DNA from 2 places in the Pseudarthrobacter sp. O4 genome. Region 1 is predicted to be linked to the other one. Evidence: riboswitches for the same ligand, from Rfam matches in the RefSeq annotation. Region 1 holds a riboswitch; the other holds the start of a gene.
The links. Region 1 has a riboswitch for glycine ahead of gcvP (aminomethyl-transferring glycine dehydrogenase). Riboswitches for the same ligand answer to the same signal wherever they lie in the genome.
Positions count from the first base shown of each region.

Region 1 (10,088 bases):
GGCCCGCATGGGGCCCACGGTGTGCGAACTGGACGGTCCTATCCCGATGGAAAAAAGGTCAAAGACTCCAACAGCCATTGTCGGTTCCTAACTAGGTCAAACTGTGGTCCGGCAGATGGTCCTGCCGGAGGGCTGTGCGGCCGCCGGTGGGCGGCATCGCTGCCGGATGCACGACGCCGGGCGGCAGCTGGTGGCGGCGGCCCGGCGTCGTGATCTGTAGTGCCACTACTTCTGTAATACGTCCCTTAGGCGAGGTTGGCAACCGAGGGGTAGAGCGGGTGCGCGGCGGCGAGGGCCTCCACGCGGTGACGCAGACCGGACAGGTCGGCGCCGGCGTCGGCGGTCAGGGCCTCGGCGATGATGTCCGCAACCTCCGCGAAGGCTGCTTCGCCGAAGCCGCGGGTGGCCAGTGCCGGGGTGCCGATCCGCAGGCCTGAGGTGACCATCGGCGGGCGGGGGTCGAACGGCACGGCGTTGCGGTTGACCGTGATGTCGATTTCCGCGAGGCGGTCCTCGGCCTGCTGCCCGTTGAGCTCGCAGTTGCGCAGGTCCACCAGGACCAGGTGCACGTCCGTGCCGCCGGAGATCACGTTGATCCCCTTGGCCGTGACGTCCGGCTGGACCAGGCGCTCGGCCAGGATCCGGGCGCCGGCGAGGACCCGTTCCTGGCGTTCCCTGAACTCCGGGGACGCGGCGATCTTGAAGGCCACGGCCTTGCCGGCGATGACGTGCTCCAGCGGGCCGCCCTGCTGGCCGGGGAACACCGCCGAGTTGATCTTCTTGGCGATGCCGGCGTCGTTGGACAGGATGATGCCGCCGCGCGGACCGGCGAGGGTCTTGTGCGTCGTGGACGTGGTGACGTGCGCGTAAGGGACCGGGGAGGGGTGCAGCCCGGCGGCGACCAGCCCGGCGAAGTGCGCCATGTCCACCATCAGGTAGGCGCCCACGGAGTCGGCGATCCGGCGGAACTCGGCGAAGTCCAGCTGCCGGGCGTAGGCGGACCAGCCGGCCACGATCAGCGCCGGCTTGTGCTCCAGCGCCAGCCGCTCCACCTCGGCCATGTCGATCCGGTGGTCCTCCTCGCGGACCTGGTACGGGACCACGTTGTACAGACGGCCGGAGAAGTTGATCCGCATGCCGTGCGTCAGGTGCCCGCCGTGGGCGAGGTTCAGGCCCATGATGGTGTCGCCCGGCTTGATCAGCGCGTGCATGACCGAGGCGTTGGCCTGCGCGCCGGAGTGCGGCTGCACGTTCGCGTATTCGGCGCCGAACAGGGCCTTGACCCGGTCGATCGCGAGCTGCTCGATCACGTCCACGTGCTCGCAGCCGCCGTAGTAGCGCTTGCCCGGGTAGCCCTCGGCGTATTTGTTGGTCAGCACCGAGCCCTGCGCCTGCATCACGGCCACGGCGGTGTGGTTCTCCGAGGCGATCATTTCCAGGCCGTCCCGCTGGCGGGTCAGCTCGGCATCGATCTGCGCCGCGATTTCCGGGTCCAGCTCGGACAGCAAGGCGTCCAGGCTCGGGGAAATGACCTGCTCGAACGTTACTGTGCCTGCATGTGCGCCGCTCACAGTTCGCCGCCGTTCTTGGACGCGTACTCCTGGGCCGAGAGCAGCGGTCCGTCGGACTCGGCAGCGACCTTGAACAGCCAGCCGGCACCATAGGGGTCGCTGTTGATCAGCGCGGGGTCAGCGACGACGGCGGGGTTGATCTCGGTGACCTCGCCGGTGACCGGGGAGTACAGGTCCGAGACGGACTTGGTTGACTCGACCTCGCCGCAGGTCTCCCCCGCGGTCACCGCTGCGCCGACCTCGGGGAGATCCACGTAGACGATGTCGCCGAGGGCATCCGTGGCCACGGCGGAGATGCCGATGGACACAACGTTCCCGGCCTCCCGCGCAACCCACTCGTGCTCGGCGGAGTACTGCAGTTCAGGGGCAACTCTTGCCATGTGTTTTTCCTAAGTCTTGGTTTGGTCGTGGTGCTAAATCAATTGTGGCTGGGTGTTGATATCAGCCGTGGCCGGGTTACGCGTCAGGAAACCGAATTCCTCCGCGTGCTCGCTCGTTCCTCGCTTAGACGCACGCTTCCGGAATCCGCTCCCCTGCCGCTATCGGCCAGTTCAGTTTTCGGGGCCAACAGTTTCGGACAGACCACCAGTTCCCGGAAAGGAACCGTGGTCCTTCGTATTCTTCTAGTGCCGACCCTCGGTAGGCGGTCAATTTTCAGCACCCTTGGCTTTCAAAGGCGCTGGTTCGCGTTGGTCCGGATCTCTTCAGTTCCCTGAAGGTGAGCTGCCCTTGAGGGGCTGGCTGGCCGCGGTTTTCGAAAGCGTGCGTCTAAGCGTGGGGCCCCCGCCGTCCGGGTTCCCTGGCCGTGGGGCCACGCCGGCGAGGGACCCGGCCTGAGCTTGCGAAGGCTGGGAGCCGGTGGGGACTTGCGAGGTTAGGGAGACGGTGGGGAGAACGAGCGAGCACGCGTGAAAACTGGGGCCAGCCGGTCCCGGTGCCGGGGACGGCAGAGGATACCGGCCGCGACGGCACCCGGGCACCCGAAGGGCTACTTAGCGCGCTTGTAGAAAGGCAGTGCCACTACTTCGAACGGCTCCGTCTTGCCGCGGAGGTCGATGTCCAGGGCCGTGCCGGGCTCGGTGAACGCGACGTCGACGTAGGCCATCGCGACCGGGAAGCCGAGGCTCGGGCTGGGCTGGCCGGAGGTGACTTCGCCGACCACGTTTCCGTCCTTGAGGACCGGGTAGTGGCCGCGGCCGGCCCGGCGTCCGAGGCCCTTGAGGCCAACGAGCTTGCGGCCCGTGGTGGTTCCGGCGCCGGCTTCCTTCTTGGCGGCCAAGGCGGCCTTGCCGACGAAGTCACCTTCCTTGGACAGCGCGACGACGGGTCCGAGTCCGGCGGCAAACGGGTCGCCGTCCAGCGAGAGTTCGTTGCCGTACAGCGGCATACCGGCCTCGAGGCGGAGCGAATCGCGGGAAGCGAGACCGGCGGGTGTCAGCTCCCCGTCCTCGGCGATGGCGACGATGGCCTGCCAGAGGGCGGCGGCGGAGTCGTTCGCCACGAAGATCTCGAAGCCGTCCTCACCGGTGTACCCGGTGCGGGCCAGCAGCAGCTCCTGGCTGGCCCCGCCGACCATGAAGGGGACGTCCACGGCGGCGTAGTACTTGAGCCCGGTGACGAGCTCGTGCTGCGCGGCGGGAACCAGGCGGAGCAGGATTTCCTGGGCCTTGGGGCCCTGGACGGCGATCAACGAGGTCGAGGCGGAGGCGTCCTCGACGACGACGTCGAAGCCCCCCTCTTTGCCGGAACCGGCCCTTTCAGCCAGGGCCGCGGCCACGACCTTGGCGTTGCCCGCGTTGGGGACCACAAGGAATTTCTCATCGCCACGGCGGTACGTGATGAGGTCGTCGATGATGCCGCCGCCCTCGTTGCAGATCAGCGAGTACTTTGCCTTGCCGATGGACATGGTGGAGATCTTGCCCACGAGGGCGTAGTCCAGGAAGGCGGCGGCGCCCGGGCCGGTGACCCAGACTTCGCCCATGTGGGAGAGGTCGAAGAGGCCGGCGGACGCACGGACGGCGTGGTGCTCGGCCAGCTCGGAGCTGTACTTGAGCGGCATCTGCCAGCCGCCGAAGTCCGTGAAGGAGGCGCCGAGCTTCTTGTGCTCTTCGTACAGGGCCGTGTAGTTCTCAGTCATCGGTGGCTGTCCTTAGTTCGCGGAGTCGTCGGAGTGGTCCTCGACGGCTTCTGTGTGGTCCTCGAACGCTTCAAGGGGAGGGCACGAGCAGATCAGGTTCCGGTCGCCGGCGGCGCCGTCGATCCGGCCGACCGGCGGGAAGTACTTGTCCTGCTTGAGCGTGTGGACCGGGAAGACGGCCTGCTCGCGCGGGTATTCGCGGGTCCAGTCGGTGCTGATGACGGCCGCGGCTGTGTGCGGGGAGTTGCGCAGCGGGCTGTGCTCGACGGTGAAATCGCCGTGCGCCACCTGGTCGATTTCGGCGCGGATGGAGACCATGGCGGTAATGAAGCGGTCGATCTCGCCAAGGTCCTCAGATTCGGTGGGTTCGACCATGAGGGTGCCGGCCACCGGGAACGCGAGGGTGGGGGCGTGGAAGCCGTAGTCGATCAGGCGCTTGGCCACGTCCTCGGCGGTCACGCCGGTCTTGGCCGTGAGTTCGCGCAGGTCCAGGATGCATTCGTGGGCCACGAGTCCGCCTTCGCCGGTGTAGAGCACCGGGAAGAAGTCGTTGAGTCGCGCCGCGATGTAGTTGGCCGCGAGCAGCGCCGACTTCGTGGCCTCGGTCAGGCCCGTACCGCCCATGAGCTTCACGTAGGCCCAGGAAATCGGCAGCACGCCGGCGGAGCCGTAGCGGGACGCGGAGATCGGGGTGCCGTCGGCGCCGTTGGCCGGATCCGCGGCGTTGCCCGGCATGAACGGGGCCAGGTGGGCCTTGGCCGCGACCGGGCCGACGCCGGGTCCGCCGCCGCCGTGCGGGATGCAGAAGGTCTTGTGCAGGTTCAGGTGCGAGACGTCGCCGCCGAACAGGCCGGGCTGGGCCAGTCCGACGAGGGCGTTGAGGTTGGCGCCGTCGATGTAGACCTGGCCGCCGGCGGCGTGGACCGCGTCGCAGACCTCGCGGACGTCGGCGTCGTACACACCGTGCGTGGACGGGTAGGTGATCATGATCGCGGACAGGGCGTCCTTGTGCAGCTCGATCTTGGACTGCAGGTCGGCGTGGTCGATGGTGCCGTCGGAGGCGGTGGCGACGACGACGACCTTCATGCCGGCGAGCACGGCCGAGGCCGCGTTGGTGCCGTGCGCGGAGGCCGGGATCAGGCAGATGTTGCGCTGCTCGTCGCCGCGGGACAAGTGGTAGCCGCGGATCGCCAGCAGGCCAGCGAGCTCGCCCTGGGAACCGGCGTTCGGCTGGATGGAGACCTGGTCGTAGCCGGTGATCTCGGTCAGCTGGGCTTCCAGGTCCTCGATCAGTTCGCGCCAGCCGGCGGTCTGGGAGTCCGGGGCGAAGGGGTGGATGGAGGCGAACTCCGGCCAGGAGATGGCTTCCATCTCGGCCGTGGCGTTCAGCTTCATGGTGCAGGAGCCCAGCGGGATCATGGTGCGGTCCAGCGCGAGGTCACGGTCCGAGAGCCGGCGGATGTAGCGCAGCAGCTGCGTCTCGGAGCGGTGGGTGTTGAACACCGGGTGCTGGAGGTAGTCGGAGGTGCGCTCGACGGCGGTGTCCAGGCGGAAAGCGGAATCGTCACCTGAGTCAGTGTCTGAGTCATCGCCGGATTCTGCGTCTGAGTTAGTGTCTGTGACAGTCGCGCCGAAGGCGGCGACGACGTCGGCGACAATGGCCGCCGTCGTGGCCTCATCGGCGGAGATCCCGACCGTGTCCGCGTCGATGACGCGCAGGTTGATCCCCTTAGCCTCGGCGGCGGCAATGATGTTCGCGGCCTTGCCGGGGACGGAGACGGTGACGGTGTCGAAGAAGGACGTGTGCAGCACGTCCAGGCCGGCGGCCTTCAGCGAGGCGGCGATGGTCCTGGCGTGGCCGTGGGTGGTCTCGGCGATCGCCTTCAGCCCGTCCGGGCCGTGGTAGACGGCATAGAAGGAGGACACGATCGCCAGCAGCGCCTGGGCGGTGCAGATATTGGACGTCGCCTTCTCGCGGCGGATGTGCTGCTCGCGGGTCTGCAGCGCCAGGCGGTAGGCCGGGACGCCGGCGTTGTCCTTGGACACTCCCACGAGGCGGCCGGGCATGGACCGCTCCAGGCCCTTCTGGACGGCCATGTAGGCGGCGTGCGGACCACCGAAGAACAGCGGGACGCCGAAGCGCTGGGCGGAGCCGACGGCGATGTCGGCGCCCTGCTCACCCGGAGGGGTAATGAGGGTCAGGGACAGCAGGTCGGCTGCGACGGTGACGAGCGCGCCGCGTGCCTTGGCGTCCGCGATCACGGCGGTGTGGTCGAACACACGGCCGGAGACGCCGGGCTGCTGGAGGACGACGCCGTTGATGACGCCGTCGGGCAGGCCCTTGGAAAGATCGGCGATCTCGACCTCGAAGCCGAGCGCTTCGGCGCGGCCCCTCACGATCGCGATGGTCTGCGGCAGGCAGTCGGCGTCGAGGACGGTTTTGCCGTCGTGGGCGGTCTTGTTCTTGTTTGCCCTGCGCATCATCAGCACGGCTTCGGCGACGGCGGTGGCTTCGTCGAGCAGGGAGGCGTTGGCGATCGGCAGGCCGACGAGGTCCTGGACCATGGTCTGGAAGTTCAGCAGCGCCTCAAGCCGGCCCTGCGAGATTTCGGGCTGGTAGGGCGTGTACGCCGTGTACCAGGCGGGCGCCTCGAGGATGTTCCGGCGGATGACGGCCGGGGTCAGGGTGTCGTAGTAGCCCTGGCCGATCATCTGGACCGCGGTCTTGTTTTTGCCGGCCAACTTGCGCAGTTCGGCGAGGACCTCGACTTCGCTGAGGGCTTCGCCGAGCGCCAGCGGCGAATCCTGCCGGATGTCTTTCGGAACGGCGGTGTCCACCAGCGCATCGACGGTGTCGTAGCCGACAGCCTTCAGCATGGCGTCGACGTCGGACTGGCGGCGGGCGCCGATGTGCCGGTCAACGAAGGACGTGGAGGCTGGGGTAACAGTCACAAGGAACTCCATAACTAAGGCGGCGCAGGGTACGCCACATTGATTCGGGTTCCTCCCCGCTCTGTATTGGACCTGAGAGTTTCCGCGCAGCCGCGCGTTCGCAGGGCTCCGCTTGCACCGTCGGTGAGCACAGCATGTCAGAGGACAGCCTGCTACTTTCCAGAGTCGCCTTGCCGCGGCGGTACATGGGCCTGAGAGATTCCTGGGGAGGGTTTGCTCCTACGGCGCCCGCTTGTACCTACAAGCAGAACTCTCCCGCCGCAGATCAAAGGCATATTCAATTGCTCGTGACAACAGTCACAGCTCCCATTGTCCTATGGCGGGCGCGCGTCCGCAAACCAATGACCGGACCCAGGCGAGAGAGTTACGCCCCAGGACCGCCGTCGGACGCGAAATCGCGGGAAGACTGCGGATTCGCCGGAAAATCCCGAAATTACGGCGACCCCGCGCGCTTCCGGCGACCTCGGCGGACGGGAGTTGCCCGGCCGTCCGGCTCAGCCACGCAGCCGTTCGACGGCGGCCAGCAGGCTCGCGACATCCCCGCTGACCTGTGGGAGCGGTCCGCCCGGTCCTCGGGCCAGCATCGCGTTGAAGTAGAGCCCGTCGCCCATGTAGAGCACCGCCTTGGCCATGCCCGGCCCGACGTCGGCAGCGAGCAGTTCCAGCCAGCCCGCCTGGGCGGCGGCAATGCGCTGCAGTGTTTCTTCGTGGGCCACTTCGGCCAGCCGGGTGGCGGCGACGAACACGCGGTCCATCGGGGTGTCCGCCCAGACCGAGGATTTGATGAAGTATGCGGCAGCCCCTTCCGGCGCGGCGGCCATCCTCCCGAGGTCCTCGCCGAGGAGCCGGTCGAGCCGCTCCAGCAGCACGGAAACCATGGCTTCCTTGCTCGGGAAGTGGTACAGCAGTCCCCCCTTGGAGACCCCGGCCCGCCTGGCGACGGCGTCCAGCGTGGCGGCACGTTCGCCCTCTTCGATGAGCAGGGATTCGAAGGCGTCAAGGACGGCTTCGCGGGCGACGGGTTTTCTGGGCATGGGTCCCATCATGCCTGTCCGGCCCGGAATTTCTTAACTGTACCGTCTGGACGGTATAGTTATTAATTATGAGGACTACATCGATTCCTGCAGCCACCGCCACAACGCCGGCATCCGCCCCGCGGGCCCCGCGGGCGCCGTGGCGCGACTGGCTGGCGCTGTCGCTGCTGATGTTCCCGGTGCTGCTGGTCGCGGTGGACAACACGGCGCTCACCTTTGCGCTGCCCGCCATCGCCCGCGGCCTGGACGCCTCCGGGGTGCAGTTGCTGTGGATTGTGGATGCTTATCCCCTGGTCCTGGCCGGGCTGCTCGTGGCCATGGGCAGCCTGGGCGACCGGATCGGACGCCGCAGGCTCCTTTTCATCGGCAGCACGGGCTTCGCGGCGGTCTCGGCTGTCACCGCCTTCGCGCCCAGCGCCGAATGGCTGATCGCCGGACGGGCGGGGCTGGGCTTCTTCGGCGCGATGCTGATGCCGTCCACCCTGTCCCTGATCCGCAACATCTTCCCAGAGCCGAACCGGCGCCGGCTGGCCGTGGCCATCTGGGCTGCGGGTTTCTCCGGCGGCGCCGCCCTGGGCCCGATCTTCGGCGGCTGGCTCGTGGAGCACTTCTGGTGGGGCGCCGTCCTGCTCGTCGCTGTGCCGATCATCCTGCCGCTGCTGGCGCTCGGGCCCATCCTGATCCCGGAATCGCGCGATCCGAATCCCGGCCGGGTGGACGTGCCCAGCATCGTCCTGTCCCTCCTGGTAATGGTGCCGGTGGTCTATGGCATCAAGGATCTAGCCACCCATGGCCCCGCCCCGGCGCCCCTGGCCCTGATCGGCTTCGGCCTGCTCATGGGATACGTCTTCATCCGGCGGCAGCGGGCCCTGCTGCGAGGCGGTCAGGAACGCGGGGCCGCGGGCTGCACGGCGGCCCCGCTGCTGGACGTCAGCCTCTTCGGCAACCGGGTCTTCAGCACGGCCATCACGGCAAACGTCCTCGCCCTGTTTTCCTACAATGGCTTCATCCTCTTCCTGGCCCAGCACCTGCAGCTGCTGGAAGGCCAGTCCCCCTCGGAATCCGGCGTCGCGATGGTTCCGGCCCTGATCGCCACCGTCGCGGCCGGCCTGCTGGTAGTGCCGCTGGTGCGGAAGATCCGGCCGGGCTTCGTGGTGGCCGGCGGCCTGCTGCTGAGCGCCGCGGGCTACTTCCTGGTGGCCTTCGGCGACCACAGCAGCGGCCCGGGGATCCTGTTGGCGGCCCTGCTGGTCCTCTGCCTGGGCGTCGGGGCCGCGGAGACCATCTCTAACGACCTGATCCTCGGTGCGGCGCCGGCGGAGAAATCCGGCGCGGCTGCTGCCATTTCCGAGACCGGCTACGAGGTTGGTTCACTGCTGGGTACGGCCATCCTCGGCTCCATCCTGACCGCCTCGTACCAAGGCAATCTCCGGCTCCCGGGCGGCGTCACCGGGGCGGCAACGGCGGACGGGGTTGCCCAGGCCGGTGAAACGCTCGCCGGAGCGGTGGAACTCTCGCAAGCCCTTCCCGGCCCGCTGGCGGAAGCAGTGATGGCGGCCGCTCGTGCCGCCTTTGATTCGGGCGTACATGTCACGGCCGCCATCGCACTGATACTGATGGCGGGAGCGTCAGTCCTTGCCGCCGTCGTCCTGCGGAAGGTGCCGACCGCCAAATAGCGGGCTGGATTCAGTTGCCCTCGACGTACGCCTTGAGGGCGTCGAGCAGCTCGCCGGTGCCTTCCTTGCGGCCTGCCACCTGCGCCTGGTCGCTGTCCCGGGTACCGGTGAAGAAGGCGCCCTGTTCGGTCAGTGTCAGCAGGGTGCCGCCGCCGTCGGGCTCCAGCTCGAGGGTGCTGAGCGAAACGGACATGCGCTCCCCGTCCAGCAGCATTTCGTAGCTGTAGACGATCCGCTGGTTCTCCACGATGTCGTGGTAAACCGCGTGCATCGTGGAGACGAAGCCGCCGACGGGGCCGCCGACGTCGGTTTCGCGGCCGCCCACCCGGAAGTCCAGGCTGGACTCGCCCTGGTTCCATTCGGGCGGGCCCGCGAACCACTTCTTCTTGCTCGGATGGTCGGAAAACGCGTGGAAGACGCGCGACGGCGGGGCGTTCAGCCTGCGTTCCAGGCTGAAGCTGGCGTGCGTTACCGGGGTGTTCATGGTGGGCTCCTGGAATTGGTTCAGTCGGGAGGCTGGGGCGGGCGGTCCGGGCTGTCCTCACCCAGAAAGCCCTCGAGCCGGTCGAGGCGTCGCTCGGCCGGCGTCCGGCGCTGGCCCAGCCAGTTTTCTGCACGCCGGACCGTGGCAGGATCGATGCTGCAGCTGCGGACCCTGCCGATCTTTTCGCTGCGGATCAGGCCGCTGGCTTGCAGGACCTGAAGGTGCTGGACAATC
Region 1 is NZ_CP189591.1:3,297,708-3,307,795, reverse strand. Features, by position in the region: gene ACQCSU_RS15445 (L-serine ammonia-lyase) at 1-78, opposite strand, end outside; gene ACQCSU_RS15440 (hypothetical protein) at 92-226, opposite strand; gene glyA (serine hydroxymethyltransferase) at 246-1,571, opposite strand; gene gcvH (glycine cleavage system protein GcvH) at 1,568-1,951, opposite strand; gene gcvT (glycine cleavage system aminomethyltransferase GcvT) at 2,560-3,708, opposite strand; gene gcvP (aminomethyl-transferring glycine dehydrogenase) at 3,721-6,672, opposite strand; glycine riboswitch at 6,712-6,828, opposite strand; glycine riboswitch at 6,830-6,928, opposite strand; gene ACQCSU_RS15415 (TetR/AcrR family transcriptional regulator) at 7,155-7,694, opposite strand; gene ACQCSU_RS15410 (MFS transporter) at 7,763-9,370, shown strand; gene ACQCSU_RS15405 (SRPBCC family protein) at 9,381-9,854, opposite strand; gene ACQCSU_RS15400 (ArsR/SmtB family transcription factor) at 9,875-10,088, opposite strand, start outside.

Region 2 (10,088 bases), 500 kb from region 1:
GCCACGGCCTTGCCGGCGATGACGTGTTCCAGCGGGCCGCCCTGCTGGCCGGGGAACACCGCCGAGTTGATCTTCTTGGCGATGCCGGCGTCGTTGGACAGGATGATGCCGCCGCGCGGACCGGCGAGGGTCTTGTGCGTCGTGGACGTGGTGACGTGCGCGTAAGGGACCGGGGACGGGTGCAGACCGGCCGCGACCAGCCCGGCGAAGTGCGCCATGTCCACCATCAGGTACGCGCCCACGGAGTCGGCGATCCGGCGGAACTCGGCGAAGTCCAGCTGCCGGGCGTAGGCGGACCAGCCGGCCACGATCAGCGCCGGCCTGTGCTCCAGCGCCAGCCGCTCCACCTCGGCCATGTCGATCCGGTGGTCCTCCTCGCGGACCTGGTACGGGACCACGTTGTACAGACGGCCGGAGAAGTTGATCCGCATGCCGTGCGTCAGGTGCCCGCCGTGCGCGAGGTTCAGGCCCATGATGGTGTCGCCGGGCTTGATCAGCGCGTGCATGACCGAGGCGTTGGCCTGCGCGCCGGAGTGCGGCTGCACGTTGGCGTATTCGGCGCCGAACAGGGCCTTGACCCGGTCGATCGCGAGCTGCTCGATCACGTCCACGTGCTCGCAGCCGCCGTAGTAGCGCTTGCCCGGGTAGCCCTCGGCGTATTTGTTGGTCAGCACCGAGCCCTGCGCCTGCATCACGGCCACGGCGGTGTGGTTCTCCGAGGCGATCATTTCCAGGCCGTCCCGCTGGCGGGTCAGCTCGGCATCGATCTTCGCCGCGATTTCCGGGTCCAGCTCGGACAGGTCTGCGTCCAGGCTCGGCGAGACAACCTGCTCAATGACGGATGTGTTGCTCACAGTTCACCACCGTTCGCAGCAGCGTATTCCTCGGCCGACAGCAGCGGACCCTCGGACTCCACCGCGACCTTGAAGAGCCAGCCGGCACCATAGGGGTCCGTGTTGATCAGCGCGGGGTCAGCGACGACGCCGTCGTTGACGTCCGTGACCTCGCCGGTCACCGGGGAGTACAGGTCCGAAACGGACTTGGTGGACTCAATCTCACCGCACGTCTCACCGGCCGTCACGGTGGAGCCGACCTCGGGCAGATCCACGTAGACGATGTCGCCGAGGGCGTCGGCTGCCACAGCGGAGACACCGATCACGGACGGTCCGGAGCCGTCAACGGCAACCCACTCGTGCTCGGCGGAGTACTTCAGTTCAGCAACTACCTTGCTCATATCAAATTCCTTAGGATCGAAAGGGAGAAGAATTACTTCTGGCGCTTGTAGAACGGCAGGGCGACGACTTCGAAGGGCTCGGTCTTTCCGCGCAGATCGATGTCCAGGACGGTGCCGGGTTCGGCGTGCTCGACGTCGACGTACGCCATCGCCACCGGGTAGCCCAGGGTGGGGCTCGGCTGGCCGGAGGTGACCTCGCCGACGAGGGTGCCGTCCTTCAGGACCGGGTAGTGGCCGCGGGCCGCGCGGCGGCCCAGGCCCTTGAGGCCTACGAGCTTCTGGCCGGTTGAGGTGCCGACGCCGGCTGCCTTGATCGCGGTCAGGGCTGCCTTGCCGACGAAGTCGCTTTCCTTGGCGAGCGAGACAACCGGGCCCAGGCCTGCGGCGTAGGCGTTGCCTTCGCGGGAGAGCTCATTGCCGTACAGCGGCATGCCGGCCTCCAGTCGCAGCGAGTCACGGCAGGCCAGGCCGGCGGGGATGAGCCCGCGGCTGGCGCCGGTTTCGAGCAGGGCTTCCCACAGGCCTGCGGCGTCCTCGTTGGGGATGTAGATTTCGAAGCCGTCCTCGCCGGTGTAGCCGGTGCGGGCCAGCAAGAGCTCCTGGCCGTTAATTTCGACCTCGACGGCGGCGTAGTACTTGAGCTCGGTGACGAGGGAATGCTGTTCGGCCGGGACCAGGGTCAGCAGAATGGCCTCGGCGTTGGGGCCCTGGACGGCGATCAGCGAGGTCGCGTTGGAGACGTCCTCCACCACGACGTCGAAGCCTCCCTCTTTGCCGGAACCGGCCCTTTCGGCCAGCGCGGCGGCGACCACCTTGGCGTTGCCGGCGTTGGGGACCACCAGGTACTTGTCAGTGCCGTCGGCCCCCGCCGGACGGCGGTACGAGATGAGGTCATCGATGATGCCGCCGTCTTCCTGGCAGATCAGCGAGTACTTGGCCTTGCCCACGGCGATCGCGGAGAGCTTGCCGGCCAGGGCGTAGTCCAGGAACGCCGCGGCGTCGGGGCCGGTGACCCAGACTTCGCCCATGTGGGAGAGATCGAACAGGCCGGCGGAGTTGCGGACTGCGTGGTGTTCGGCGAGCTCGGAGTCGTACTTCAGGGGCATCTGCCAGCCACCGAAGTCGGTGAAGGAGGCGCCGGCCTTCTGGTGCTGCTCGTAGAGCGCGGTGTAGTTCTCAGTCATCGGGGAAATCCTTAGTTTTCGAAGTCTGCTGTGTTGTCCTCGAAAGCTTCGAGGGGTGGGCAGGAGCAGACGAGGTTGCGGTCACCGGCTGCGCCGTCGATGCGGCCCACGGGCGGGAAGTACTTGTCCTGCTTGAGGTGGTGGACCGGGAAGGCTGCCTGCTCGCGCGGGTAGTCGCGGTTCCAGGCGGAGGAGACGACGGCGGCCGCGGTGTGCGGTGCGTTGCGCAGCGGGGAGTTCTCCAGGGTGAAGTCGCCGTTGGCGACCTGCTCGATCTCCTGGCGGATCGTGATCATGGCCGTGATGAAGCGGTCGATCTCGGCGAGGTCCTCGGACTCGGTGGGCTCCACCATCAGCGTTCCCGCCACGGGGAAGGACAGGGTGGGGGCGTGGAAGCCGTAGTCGATGAGGCGTTTGGCCACGTCTTCCGCGGTGACCCCGGTGCGGGCGGTCAGTTCACGAAGGTCCAGGATGCATTCGTGGGCCACGAGTCCGCCTTCACCGGTGTACAGGACCGGGAAGGACTCGTTCAAACGGCTCGCGATGTAGTTCGCAGCCAGCAGCGCGGACTTGGTGGCCTCCGTCAGGCCCTGGCCGCCCATAAGCTTCACGTAGGCCCAGGAGATCGGCAGGACACCGGCGGAGCCGAAGCGTGACGCGGAGATGGCCACGCCAGTCCCTGGCACGGAAGCGCCGGCTTCGTGCGCGGCCTTGTTGGCATCGCCCGGCATGAAGGGTGCCAGGTGGGCCTTGGCCGCGACCGGGCCGACGCCCGGGCCGCCGCCGCCATGCGGGATGCAGAACGTCTTGTGCAGGTTCAAGTGGGACACGTCGCCGCCGAACTTGCCCGGCCGGGCCAGGCCCACCAGCGCGTTCAGGTTGGCGCCGTCCACGTAGACCTGGCCGCCTGCCGCGTGCACGGAGTCGCAGACCTCGCGCACGTCGGCGTCGTACACGCCGTGCGTGGACGGGTAGGTGATCATGATGCAGGACAGCGCATCCTTGTGGGTGTCGATCTTCGCGGCGAGGTCCGCGTGGTCGATCGTGCCGTCAGATGCCGTGGCGACCACGACGACCTTCATGCCGGCCAGCACTGCCGAGGCGGCGTTGGTGCCGTGGGCCGAGGCTGGGATCAGGCAGATGTCGCGGTGCTGATCGCCGCGGGACAGGTGGTAGCCGCGGATGGCCAGCAGGCCGGCGAGCTCGCCCTGGGAACCGGCGTTCGGCTGGATGGAGACCTGGTCGTAACCGGTGATCTCCGCCAGGTCAGCTTCCAGGCCATCGATCAGTTCACGCCAGCCCTCAGTCTGGGAGTCCGGAGCAAACGGGTGGATGGAGGCGAACTCCGGCCAGGAGATGGCTTCCATTTCGGCCGTGGCGTTCAGCTTCATGGTGCACGAACCCAGCGGGATCATGGTGCGGTCCAGCGCGAGGTCGCGGTCGCTGAGCTTGCGGATGTAGCGCAGCAGCTGGGTTTCGGAGCGGTGCGTGTTGAACACCGGGTGCTGCAGGAAATCGGAGGAGCGCACCACCGAGCCGGGCAGCTCAAAGCCCGTTGCAGAGCCAACCGGACCGGCGCCAAAGGCGACGGCTACCGCGGAGAGGATCTCCGGCGTCGTGGTCTCGTCAATGGAGACACCCACCGTGTCCGCGTCGATGGCGCGCAGGTTGATGCCGCGGGCTTCCGCCGCGGCGATGACCTTCTTGGCCTTGCCCGGGACGCGGACGGTGATGGTGTCGAAGAAGGACTCGGAAACGAGTTCGCGGCCGGCCGTCTTCAGCGTGGTGGCGAGGGTGCGGGCGTTGCCGTGGACGGTCTCGGCGATGGCCAACAGACCTTCGGGGCCGTGGTAGACGGCGTACATCGAGGAGACGATGGCCAGCAGTGCCTGCGCGGTGCAGATGTTGGAGGTGGCCTTCTCGCGGCGGATGTGCTGCTCGCGGGTCTGCAGGGCCAGGCGGTAGGCGGGGATGCCGGTGTTGTCCTTGGAGACGCCGACGATGCGGCCCGGGAGGGTGCGCTCCATGCCTTCACGGACGGCCATGTAGGCGGCGTGCGGGCCGCCGAAGAACAGTGGAACACCCAGGCGCTGCGCGGTTCCGACGGCGATGTCCGCGCCCTGCTCGCCCGGAGGGGTGATCAGGGTCAGGGCCAGCAGGTCCGCTGCGACCGTGACCAGCGCGCCGCGTGCCTTGGCGGCGGCAATCACGCCGGACTGGTCCCACACGCGGCCGGAAACGCCCGGCTGCTGCAGCACGATGCCGCTGATCTCGCCGTCGGGCAGGCCCTGGGAGAGGTCCGCGACCTCCACCTCGAAGCCAAGCGCCTCGGCGCGGCCCTTCACGATCGCGATGGTCTGCGGCAGCACATCGGCGTCCAGGACGGTCTTGCCGCCGGCAGCGGATTTGTTCTTGTTGGCGCGGCGCATCAGCAGCACGGCTTCGGCCACCGCGGTGGCTTCATCCAGCAGGGAAGCGTTGGCCACCGGGAGGCCTGTGAGGTCCTGGACCATGGTCTGGAAGTTCAGCAGGGCCTCGAGGCGGCCCTGGGAGATTTCCGGCTGGTACGGGGTGTAGGCGGTGTACCAGGCCGGGGATTCGAGGATGTTGCGGCGGATCACTGGGGGCGTGACGGTGTCGTAGTAGCCCTGGCCGATCATCTGCACGGCCGTCTTGTTCTTTGACGCCAGGCGGCGCAGCTCGGCAAGAACCTCAACCTCGCTCAGCGCGTTGTCCAGGCTGAGGGCGGTTTCCTGGCGGATCGAGTCGGGAACGGCAGTGTCCACCAGGCCATCAACGCTGTCGTAGCCGACAGCCTTCAGCATGGTGTCGATGTCGGCCTGGCGGCGGGCACCAATGTGACGGTCTGCAAACGTGGAAAGGGACGACTGAATCGTCATGAGGAACTCCATAATTCAGGTGGCACTAAGGGTGCCACGATGATTCGGGTTCCTCCCCGCTCTGTCTTGGACCTGAGAGATTCCGCAGACCCTGCTGTTACAGGGCGCCGCTTGCACCGTCGGTGAGTAAGGCCGGAGCCTTGCTGCTTTCCAGAGTTGCCTTGCCGCGGCGGTACATGGGCCTGAGAGATTCCTGGGGAGGATTTGCTCCTACGGCGCCTGCTGAATGTACCGGCAGGACTCTCCCGCCGCAGTTCATAAGCACGCATCACTCGTAAGTGACGCGCTTCACACACTAGCTGCTTTCCCGACTGCGTGCAAGAAAAATAAGTCATTTTTATCCGAGTGTGGTCCCTCTTGACATTGTCGAGTGACGGTGTTCACAATTGTCGCTGTGACTTCGGCAACGACGCCAGCCACCCTGATTCTCCGCTCCTGAGTCAACGGAAGCGGACTAAACAATCCCTGACGAAACTCCCGGATCCGGCCGAGTGATGCGTCACTCGAGGCCCGCCAGCGCTGCTGCACGCGTCGGCGCCGGCGTTTTTTGCGCCCATTTTGGCGCACTCCACCGCACACAGGAAAGAATCCATATGACGGAACTTCGTTCGACCCTCACTGCCGACGGAACAGCCCCAAGGCCTTCATCGCCCCCGCACCTTGCACGCTCGCTGAGCAACCGGCACATCCAGCTCCTGGCCATCGGCGGCGCCATCGGCACCGGCCTTTTCATGGGTTCCGGCAAGACCATTTCGGTGGCCGGGCCCTCCGTGATCTTCGTGTACATGATCATCGGCTTCATGCTGTTCTTCGTGATGCGGGCCATGGGCCAGCTGCTGCTGTCCAACCTGAACTACAAGTCCTTCAGCGACTTCGCCGGCGACCTCCTGGGCCCCTGGGCCGGCTTCTTCACCGGCTGGACCTACTGGTTCTGCTGGGTGGTCACCGGTGTGGCGGACGTGATCGCGATCGCCGGCTACGCCGAGCAGCTGTGGCCGGGCATCCAGCTCTGGGTCCCGGGCGTTGCCACCATCATCATCCTGCTTCTGCTGAACCTGCCCACCGTGAAGGCCTTCGGCGAGACCGAATTCTGGTTTGCGCTCATCAAGATCGTGGCCATCGTGGCGCTGATTGTGGTGGGCCTGGTGATGATCTTCACCGGCTTCCAGTCCAACGCCGGCACCGCCAGCTTCACCAACCTCTGGAGCCACGGCGGCTTCTTCCCCAAGGAATTCATGGGCTTCGTGGCCGGTTTCCAGATCGCCGTGTTCGCGTTCGTGGGCATTGAACTCGTGGGCACCGCCGCGGCCGAAACGAAGAACCCGGAGCACAACCTGCCCCGCGCCATCAACGCCATCCCGCTGCGCGTCATGCTCTTCTACGTCGGCGCCCTGATCATCCTGATGTCCGTCACCCCGTGGACCGAGTTCCAGGCCGGCCACAGCCCGTTCATCGGCATGTTCTCGCTGGCCGGGCTGGGCATCGCAGCGACCGTGGTGAACCTCGTGGTGCTGACGTCCGCGATGTCCTCCGCCAACTCGGGCATCTATTCCACCTCGCGGATGGTGTTCGGGCTGGCCAACGACGGCGACGCCCCCAAGCTCTTCGGCCGCCTCTCCACCCGCAAGGTCCCGCAGAACGCCCTGTTCCTCTCCTGCGTGCTGCTGCTCGCCGGCGTGGCCCTGCTCTACGCGGGCAAGGACGTCGGCGTCGCGTTCGACATGGTCACCACCGTGTCCGCCGTCTGCTTCATGTTCGTCTGGTCCATCATCCTGGCCAGCTACCTCGTGTTCCGGAAGCGCCGCCCCGAACTGCACCAGGCCTCACCGTTCAAGATGCCCGGCGGCATCCCCATGGTCTGGGTGGTCTTCGCGTTCTTCGCGTTCCTGATCTGGGCCCTGACCACCCAGCCGGACACCCTCACCGCGCTGCTGGTCACGCCGATCTGGTTCGCCATCCTGGGCGGAGCCTACGCCGTGGTCCGCAAGTCTCCGCTGCACCAGGCCCGCGTGGCCGAGTGGAAGGCCATGGCAGAGTCGGAAACCCTGGCCGCGGAAGCAGCCGCAGTCTAGGAGCCACCGCTTAAGCACGGCGCCGGAACCCGAGATGGGTTCCGGCGTCGCGCTTTAAGGGACTGCTTAGGACTCGGCCTTGCTGTCATTTTCCGAAGACGGGTGTCGCGGAATGTCCGAAGTCCACCCAGGGTGGGAGTCTTATCCGCGGCTTCTGAGCCGGATTGTCCGTGCCTGGTGGATGGCAGCCAGGGCAACCGCGCTGGCGGTGAGTCTCAGGGCGTGGACCCTGTACCACCGCTTCAGCAGGGGGTTGCGGCGCATCTCGCTGAGCGGTTGTGGGCTGAAGAACAGGTCGGGGTTGATGGACCGGAGCAGGTATGCGGTAGCGGCCGCACCCGTCGTGGAGCTGGCTGCAGCCACTATGAGCCAGACCCTGCTGTTGGAATGATTCCAACCCGCCGCGAGGGCAGCGATGGCGGCAGGGGCGTTGATCGGGGCGATCGGGGCGTAGTAGCGGCCGGGGCTTCCCGCTCCAAAGGGGGACCGCGGGAGTTCACGGCTTGCTTCCGAGGCCGCGACCCGGTGCGGGATTTTGACGAGGGCCTCATAGAGATTGCCGAAGAACCAGTGCGCGTGGCTGAACTCCGCTACACCCAAGAGCCGATCAGCGAGCAAATCTCGACGGCCTGAGGAAATCTGTCCCATGCCCACAATCTACCCCCGATGCTCAGCGCCGGGCCATGTCCATGTGGACGGTCGCCGGGACCGCATCACCCGGGCCATCTAAACCGCGGCTGCTCCCGGTTCAGGAATGCGTTGATGCCGATTCCCATGTCCGGGCTGTCTGGCATGGCCGCCCAGGCGTCCTCCCATTCCTTGTCAATGCCAGAGTGATTCATGTCCGTCAGGTTCACCAGGTGCTTCATGGAATGCATTGAAAAGCGGGAGTGGTTCAGGAGGGAGCTGACAATGGAGCTGCACCGCTCCTCAAACGCATCGTCGGGAACGGCCTCGGCCACCAGGCCGAGGGCCTGGGCTCGGGCTGCGGTAAACGCCTGGCCGGTGAGGAGAATGAACTTCGCGTTGGCGTGCCCGACCTGACGCACGAGCCGCTCGATGCCGGGCCGGGGGTAGATGATGCCGATCTTGGCTGGGGTGATGGCGAATACGGAGCGTTCGCTCGCGATGATGAAATCGCAGGCTGAGGCGATCTGCCAGCCCCCTCCCATGCAGGCCCCGTCAACCATTGCCATGGTGGGTTTCGTGATCGATGCGATGGCTTGGTCGGCCCGGCTCAGTTGGTCGACGCTGGTGTCATCGTCCTGCCGGTCCAGAAGCACCGAGGACAGTTCGCCGATGGCCGCGCCCGCGCAGAACGTATTGCCAACGCCGCGAAGTGCCACGACGGTGGCGTCAGGATCGGCATCAAGCCGTGGCATCAGGTCCTGGAGCTCCAGGCACATGGTCTTGGTCAGGGCGTTCCGCTGGGTGGGATTGTCGATCTCGACTGATGCCACCCCGCCGGTGATGCTGACGTTGATTCTGGGGTTGCGTGCTGAATTGCTCATCGCCGCGCTTCTGCCGTTTCCTTGTTGGTCTTCAAGTGGCCATTGGCCTCAAGCCGCTCGATGTCGTCGTCGGAGAAGCCAATCTCCCGCAGGACCTCCGCGGTGTGTTCGCCCAAAAGGGGAGGCGGTGACAGAATCTCGCTGGCCTCGCCGTCGAGACTCAGAGGCCCCCGCAGAAGCGGCAGTGCGGAACCGTCGCGCCGCCGGCTCTGCTGGACCAGACCCAGAGCGGCCACCTGCTGGGATGCCAGGGCTTGCGTGTAGTCGTAGATCGGACCGCACGGGATGCCTGACTGGTTGATCATCGGGACCCACTCCGCGGCGGCCTTGGAAGACAGCGCCGATTCAATAAGCTCCGTCAGCTGGTCTCTGTTTGCCGAGCGGTCCGCGCCGGTGATGAACCGGGGATCCTCCACCGCCAGTGGAACTTGGAGCAAATCGCAGAACGCCCGCCACTGCTTGTCATTGCCGACGGCGATGTTGATGGGTTCCGTGGCGGTCTTGAATATGCCGTACGGGGCGATCACCGGGTGGTTGTTTCCCTGAGGAAAGGGGGTCTCGCCGAGGCTGAGGGCTCTCTGGCCCTGGAACGCCGAAAGGTTCAGTGCCGTTTCCAGCAGGGACGTTGATACGCGGCTGATGGAGTGGCCGTTGCTCCGTCCCAGCAGTGCTGAGACGATGCCGAAGGCGCAGACCATTCCTGAGGTGATGTCCACAATCGGTACGCCTACACGGTAGGTGTGCCCGGGATCGGCGCCGGTGACGGACATGAGTCCGGACATTCCTTGGATCACCTGATCCAGGCCAGCGTCGTCCTTGAGCGGGCCGGCGGCGCCGAAGCCGGTGACGGACCCGACGACGAGCCGGGGGTTGAGCTCTTCGAGGTGCTCCCCGGTCAGCCCCATTTTCTCCAGGGTGCAGGGCTTGAAGTTCTCTACCAGGACGTCCGCCCCGGCGATCAGCCTGCCTAGGATTTCCCGTCCCTCAGGGGAGTAGAAGTCGAGGCAGACCGATGTCTTGTTGCGGTTCACAGAGTCGAAGTAGAGGCTGTGGTTGTCCTGGAACGGCGGCCATTGGCGGGCTGTGTCGCCGCCGTTGATGCTTTCGACCTTGATGATCTTGGCGCCCATGTCGGCAAGCAACGCGGTGCAGTACGGGCCGGCAAGCGCTCTGCTGAGGTCAACCAC
Region 2 is NZ_CP189591.1:2,793,420-2,803,507, forward strand. Features, by position in the region: gene glyA (serine hydroxymethyltransferase) at 1-854, opposite strand, end outside; gene gcvH (glycine cleavage system protein GcvH) at 851-1,234, opposite strand; gene gcvT (glycine cleavage system aminomethyltransferase GcvT) at 1,267-2,418, opposite strand; gene gcvP (aminomethyl-transferring glycine dehydrogenase) at 2,430-5,330, opposite strand; glycine riboswitch at 5,370-5,477, opposite strand; glycine riboswitch at 5,479-5,576, opposite strand; gene ACQCSU_RS13015 (amino acid permease) at 5,912-7,390, shown strand; gene ACQCSU_RS13020 (hypothetical protein) at 7,532-8,038, opposite strand; gene ACQCSU_RS13025 (enoyl-CoA hydratase/isomerase family protein) at 8,104-8,901, opposite strand; gene ACQCSU_RS13030 (CaiB/BaiF CoA transferase family protein) at 8,898-10,088, opposite strand, start outside.
Region 2: linked by a shared signal. The riboswitch ahead of gcvP (aminomethyl-transferring glycine dehydrogenase) and the one ahead of gcvP (aminomethyl-transferring glycine dehydrogenase) in region 1 are both predicted to bind glycine.